Regions from separate parts of the Kocuria sp. CCUG 69068 genome, predicted to be linked through region 2. Evidence: predicted binding sites of a transcription regulator. Region 2 holds the regulator's gene; the other holds the start of a gene.
The links. Region 2 encodes HrcA, which represses chaperone genes, less so after heat shock. Its sites were predicted from a motif close to TTNGCACTCGNNNNNNNCGAGTGCNAA; they were not measured.
Positions count from the first base shown of each region.

Region 1: the regulator HrcA is predicted to act here: its motif matches at 1,714-1,740, upstream of groES (co-chaperone GroES).

Region 1 is NZ_PDDL01000052.1:15,230-18,376, reverse strand. Features, by position in the region: gene CRM73_RS11155 (ABC transporter permease) at 1-397, opposite strand, end outside; gene CRM73_RS11150 (ABC transporter substrate-binding protein) at 479-1,474, opposite strand; gene groES (co-chaperone GroES) at 1,906-2,202, shown strand; gene groL (chaperonin GroEL) at 2,361-3,147, shown strand, end outside.
Region 2 is NZ_PDDL01000041.1:17,453-20,599, forward strand. Features, by position in the region: gene CRM73_RS09755 (16S rRNA (uracil(1498)-N(3))-methyltransferase) at 1-102, opposite strand, end outside; gene dnaJ (molecular chaperone DnaJ) at 99-1,250, opposite strand; gene hrcA (heat-inducible transcriptional repressor HrcA) at 1,322-2,329, opposite strand; gene CRM73_RS09770 (DUF3097 domain-containing protein) at 2,504-3,147, shown strand, end outside.

The DNA.
Region 1 (3,147 bases), on a different contig from region 2:
AGAAGACCATGGTCCCGATGAAGGCCGCGGTCACGGCGCCGAGCATCCGGGTGAGGACCGTGGCGGTGGGCACCAGGAGCACGACGAGCAGCAGCCCGAGCCCCGCCCACTCGGTGGTGCCCGTGGTGGTGGGCTCCACGAAGCGGTTCTGCGTGAGCAGCTGCATCACCAGGCCGGACATGGACATGGCGGCGCCGGCCAGGACCAGGGCGATGGTGCGGGGGATCCGCGTGATCGCGAACATCTCGTCGCCGTCCTCGGCGCCGAAGACGTCGTAGACCCCCGTGAGGAGGGACGCGGCCAGCAGCGCGAGGACGCCGAGCGCACCGAGCAGCAGCTTCCAGTCGAACAGCGAGCCCTTGCTCGCCGCGGGGGGTCTCGACACGATCGTCGACATGGGGTCAGTCCTTCCTCCGGCCTCGTGCCCGGCGGACGGCGGTGGTGGGGCGGACGCCGCCACCGCCGTCCGGACGATGGGTCAGTCCCGCGCGCCCATGGCGTCGGCCAGGGTGTCGAAGAACTCGGTGTAGGTCTGGATGCCCTCGTTGGTGTAGGTGTCCCGGGGCATGTAGACGACCTGGCCCTCCTGCACCGCGGTGACGTTCTGCAGGGCCGCGGCGTTCTCGATGACCTCCTGCGCCGGGGTGTACTCCGGGTCCTCGGCGGAGATCGCGGCGTCGCGGTCCAGCACGAGGATCCAGTCGGGGTTCGAGTCGGCGATCGCCTCCACGGAGATGTCGTCGCCCTGGTGGTCGTCGCTGGCGCCCTCGACCTCGAGGGCCGGTGCGAAGTCGAAGATCTCGAACAGCGGGCCCAGGGTGCGTCCGTTGCCCGGGGCGATGAAGCCGATCTCGCCGCCGGAGACGGTGACGGCCATGACCGTGTCGCCGGGCCGGTAGCCGTCGACGACGCGCTGCATCGCCGCGTCGAAGTCGCCGTTGATCTGCTCGGCCTCGTCCTCGCGGTCGAAGACCTGGCCCAGGACGGAGGTCTGCCGCTTCAGCTCCTCGTCGAAGGGCTCTTCCTCCCGCGGGTCGAGCTCGACGATGGTGGCCTCCGGCACCAGGTCGGCGAAGTCCTCGCGGTAGTCGGCGAAGCGCTGGCCGTTGACGATGAGGTCGGGGTCCGCGGCGACGACGGCCTCGAGGTCGGGCTCGCGGTGGTTGCCGAGGTCGACGACGGACTCGTCGTCGGCGTAGGCGATGGTGTCCGGCATGAGGGCGCGCGGGGCCGCCGCCAGTTCGACGCCCCACTCGGCGAGCGTCTCGAAGGTGCGGTTGTCGGTGGCGACGACGGACGCCGGCGGGGCCTCGACCGTCTGCGTGCCGTAGTTGTCCTCGACCTCGACCGTGGCGGCGGAGGGCGCGGACGACTCCGCGGAGGCGGCCTCGTCGCCCTGGGCCGTGCCGCAGGCGGTGAGGGCGAGGACACCGGCGACGGCCAGGAGGGCAGCCGGGTGCTGGGTGCGGTTCATGGTCTTCCTTCGTGCAGAGGACGCCGGCGTGCTCCGGGGTGGCGGACGCCGGCGGGATCCGATGGGCGCGACGGACCTGCGCACGGATGCGCCGGGACGTCGAGGAGGGCACCGCTGCTCGGCCGAGGTAAGGGTTGCCTTACCGCTCAACCTAGAGGGTCGGGCGGGCGTGAGGCAAATCATTGGCGAACACGGGCGTGACCTAATTCCCGCCGGACGTTCCCGCGGGGGTCGGCGCGCTGGCACTCGCCTTGACCGACTGCCAGCCCGCTCCTACAGTTGGCCTTGGCACTCTCCGGGTGAGGGTGCTAAGGGCCAGGCGATCGACCGGCACCGCGACGACGGTCGGTGCGCCGATCGGCCCGAAGCTCGACGGCGGGCTCCGCCCGCGGTCGCCCACCGTTTTCCACCCCTACAGACAAGGAGAGATCGTGTCGGTCTCCATCAAGCCTCTCGAGGATCGCATCGTCGTCCAGCCGCTCGCCGCTGAGCAGACCACCGCGTCCGGTCTCGTCATCCCGGACACCGCCAAGGAGAAGCCCCAGGAGGGCAAGGTCCTGGCGGTCGGCCCCGGTCGTGTCGACGACTCCGGCAACCGCATCCCGGTCGACGTCCAGGAGGGCGACGTCGTGATCTTCTCGAAGTACGGCGGCACCGAGGTCAAGTACAACGGCGAGGAGTACCTGGTCCTCCCGGCCCGCGACGTGCTCGCCGTCGTCGTCAAGTAGACCGGGCCGCACCGACCCGGCGCAGACCGCGCAGTCCTGACGAAGGGTGCCCGCCGCACGCCCCGCTGTTCCGGCGGGCCCGCGGCGGGCACCCTTCGCCGATCCAGACCCCGAAACCCGCTGGCGACCCCAGCCACCCCAGAAGGAGCTCTTCGCCCATGGCCAAGCAGCTGGCGTTCGACGACGCCGCCCGCAAGTCCCTCGAGAACGGCGTCAACAAGCTCGCCGACACCGTCAAGGTCACCCTCGGCCCGCGCGGGCGCAACGTGGTGCTCGACAAGAAGTGGGGCGCCCCCACGATCACCAACGACGGCGTGACCATCGCCCGCGAGGTCGAGCTCGACGACCCGTACGAGAACCTCGGTGCCCAGCTCGCCAAGGAGGTGGCGACCAAGACCAACGACGTCGCCGGCGACGGCACCACCACCGCCACCGTGCTCGCCCAGGCGCTCGTCAAGGAGGGCCTGCGCAACGTGGCCGCCGGCGCCGACCCGCTGAGCCTCAAGCGCGGCATCGAGAAGGCCGTCGAGGCCGTCTCCGAGCGCCTGCTCGAGAACGCCCGCCCGGTGGAGGGCACCAACGTCGCCCACGTGGCGACCATCTCCGCGCAGGACCCGGCGATCGGCGAGCTCATCGCCCGGGCCTTCGAGACCGTCGGCAAGGACGGCGTCATCACGATCGAGGACGGCTCGAGCACCGAGGTGGAGCTCGACGTCACCGAGGGCATGCAGTTCGACAAGGGCTACCTGTCCCCGTCCTTCGTGACCGACGCCGAGCGCCAGGAAGCGGTCATGGAGAACTCCCTGGTGCTGCTGTACCAGGGCAAGATCTCCTCGGTGCCCGAGCTCATGCCCGTGCTGGAGAAGGTCCTCCAGGCCAAGAAGCCGCTGACCATCATCGCGGAGGACGTCGAGGGCGAGGCCCTGTCCACCCTCGTGGTCAACC
Region 2 (3,147 bases):
GGTGACGGCGTGCCGGGCCTCCGGGCCGGTGACGGTGAGCGCCGCCCCGGGACCGAGACCGGCGAGCCGGCCCGGCTCGACCTTGAAGACCGGCAGGCTCACAGGTCGGAGAACCGGTCCTTGAGCCGGGAGAAGAAGCCGCCGGAGCCGGCCGGGGAGTTCAGGGTGGTGCCGGTGGACTGGTCCTCGCCGCGCAGCCGGGACAGCTGCTCGAGCAGCTCGCGCTGCTCGTCGTCGAGCGCCGTGGGGGTCTCGACCTCGAGGTGGACGAACAGCTCGCCCCGGCCGCCGCCGCGCAGCCGGGTGGCACCGAGCTCGTGCAGGGTCACGGTGTGGCCGGTCTGCGTGCCGGGGCCGACGGGCACCTCGCGCTCGCCGTCGAAGGTCTCGAGGGTCACAGTGGTGCCGAGGGCCGCGGAGGTCATGGGCACCCGGACGCGGGCGTGCAGGTCGTCGCCCTGGCGCTCGAACGTGGGGTCGGGATCGACCTTGAGCTCGACGTAGAGGTCGCCGTTCGGCCCGCCTGCGGTGCCGGCCTCGCCCTGACCCGAGAGGCGGATCCGGTTGCCGGTCGAGACGCCGGCGGGGATCTTGACGGTCAGCGGGCGGCGGTCGCGCACGCGGCCCTCGCCGTAGCACTCGTGGCACGGGTGCTTGATGACGGTGCCGAAGCCCTGGCAGGTGGCGCACGGCGCCGCCGTGACCACGGTCCCGAGGATCGACTGGACCTGGCGCTGCACCTGGCCGGATCCGTGGCAGACGTCGCAGGTCTCGGGCTGGGTGCCCGCCTGGCAGCAGGTGCCGTCGCAGGTGGGACAGACCACGGCGGTGTCCACGGTGATCTTCTTCTCCGTGCCGAAGACCGCGTCCCGGAGGGTGACCCGGACGTTGATCAGGGCGTCCTGGCCCTGGCGGGTGCGGGACGCGGGTCCGCGCCGGCCGGAGCCGGCGCCGCCGGCGCCCTGGAAGAAGGTGTCGAAGATGTCGGCGAAGCCGAACCCCGTGCCGGGGAAGCCCCCGCCGAAGCCGGTGTCGGTGCCGTTCTCGTTGCCGGTCGCATCGTAGACGCGCCGCTTCTCGGGGTCGGAGAGGACGTCGTTGGCGTGGGAGAGGCGCTTGAAGTCCTCGGCGGCCTCCGGGCCGGGGTTGACGTCGGGGTGCAGCCGGCGGGCCTTCTTGCGGTAGGCCTTCTTGATCTCTTCCTGGCTGGCGTCCCGGGACACGCCCAGGGTCTCGTAGTGATCGCTCACCGTGGTCCGTTCTGTCGAGAGGTCTGTGGTGGGTTTCGCTGGTGGGCCCCGGGGACGGGGCCCGCGGGGGCTCAGCCCCCGAGGATACGGGAGAGGTAGCGGGCGACGGCGCGCACGGCGGCCATCGTGGACGGGTAGTCCATGCGCATGGGGCCCACGACCCCCACCTTGGACTGCGGCCCGTAGCCGGTGGCGACGACGGCGGCCTCGGACAGGGGGCCCTCGGCGTTCTCCGTGCCGATCCGCACGGCCACCCCGCGGGCGTCCTGCTCCATCTCGGAGAGCAGCCGGAGCATCACCACCTGCTCCTCGAGGGCCTCGAGGACCGGGCCGATGCTCAGGTGGAAGTCCCCGGTGGAGCGGGCGAGGTTGGCGGTGCCGGCCATGACCATGCGGTGCTCGGCCCCGCCCGCCGCGAGGGCGCCGACGGCCTCCGCCACGGCGGCGGCGGCCGACTGCAGCGGCGGGGCGGTGGCCGCGGTCATCACGGCGAGGGCGTCCGGCACCGCGGTCAGGGAGCGCCCGACCACGGCGGCCAGCACCCGGGCGCGCAGCTCGAGCAGCTGGGACTCCTCGAGCGGCGCCCGCAGCACGGCGACGCGCTGCGCCACCCGGCCGTTGGTCGGGATGAGCACCACCAGCACCCGGCCGGCGCCGAGGTCCACGACCTCGACGTGGCGCACGGTGACCCCGGAGGCGTGCGGGTACTGCACGACCGCGACCTGCTGGGTGAGCTGCGCGAGCAGCCGCACGGTGCGCTCCATGACGTCGTCGATGTCCGCGGCGTCGTCCAGCAGCCGCTGGATGGCCCGCCGTTCCGGGCCCGAGAGCGGCTTGACGGCCGCGATCTGGTCGACGAACGTGCGGTAGCCCTTGTCCGTGGGGATCCGGCCCGAGCTCGTGTGGGGGGCCGTGATCAGGCCCTCCTCCTCGAGCGCGGCCATGTCGTTGCGCACGGTGGCCGACGAGACGCCGAGCCGGTGCCGGTCCACGAGGGCCTTGGAGCCGACCGGCTCGCGGAAGTGCACGTAGTCCTCCACGATGGCCTGCAGGATCTGCAGTCGTCTCGGATGGTTCACGTCGCTCCTCCCCGGTTCGTCCACGCCCCCGAAGATGCCCTGGCACTCGGGTGGCCACAGTGCCAACGGCGTCCAGTGTAGCCCCCGTGTCCGACGGCCGGTCGCCCCCGCGGTTTGGTACGCTTCCGGCTGATCCGCGCCGGACGCGCGGCACCGCGACCCGGGAGGACGACCATGAGCCACCACGGCTGGGGGCCGCGCAGCCTCGACGACGACGCCCTCGCCCGCCGCCGGCCGGTCTCCGCGGAGGTCCCGGTCGCCCCGGGGATGATCCTGGAGGACGTCGCGACCGGCTGGGTCGGCGCGGTCGTGTCCCTGGAGACCATCGGCGGGATGCGCGTGCTGGGACTCGAGGACCGGAGGGGGCGGGTCAAGGCGTTCCCCCTGGGACCGGGGTTCCTGCTCGAGGGCGAGCCCGTGGTCGTCGTCGAGCCCCGCCGGGCCCCCGCGGCGCGCAAGCCCTCCCGCACGCGCTCGGGCTCCGTGGCCGTCGAAGGGCTGCGCGCGAGCACCGCCAAGGCCTCCCGGGTGTGGGTCGAGGGCTACCACGACGCCGAACTGGTGGCCAAGGTGTGGGGCCACGACCTGGCGGTCGAGGGCATCGTCGTGGAGCCGCTGCACGGCATCGACGACCTGCCCGCCGCCGTGCGGGAGTTCGGGCCGGGCCCCGGGCGGCGGCTCGGCATCCTCGTCGACCACCTCGTGGCCGGCTCCAAGGAGTCGAGGATCGCCGCGGAGACCATGCGCCTGCCCGGCGCAGCGGGCAACGTCCTGGTGCTGGGCCACCCGTACGTCGACATCTGGCAGGCGGTCAGGCC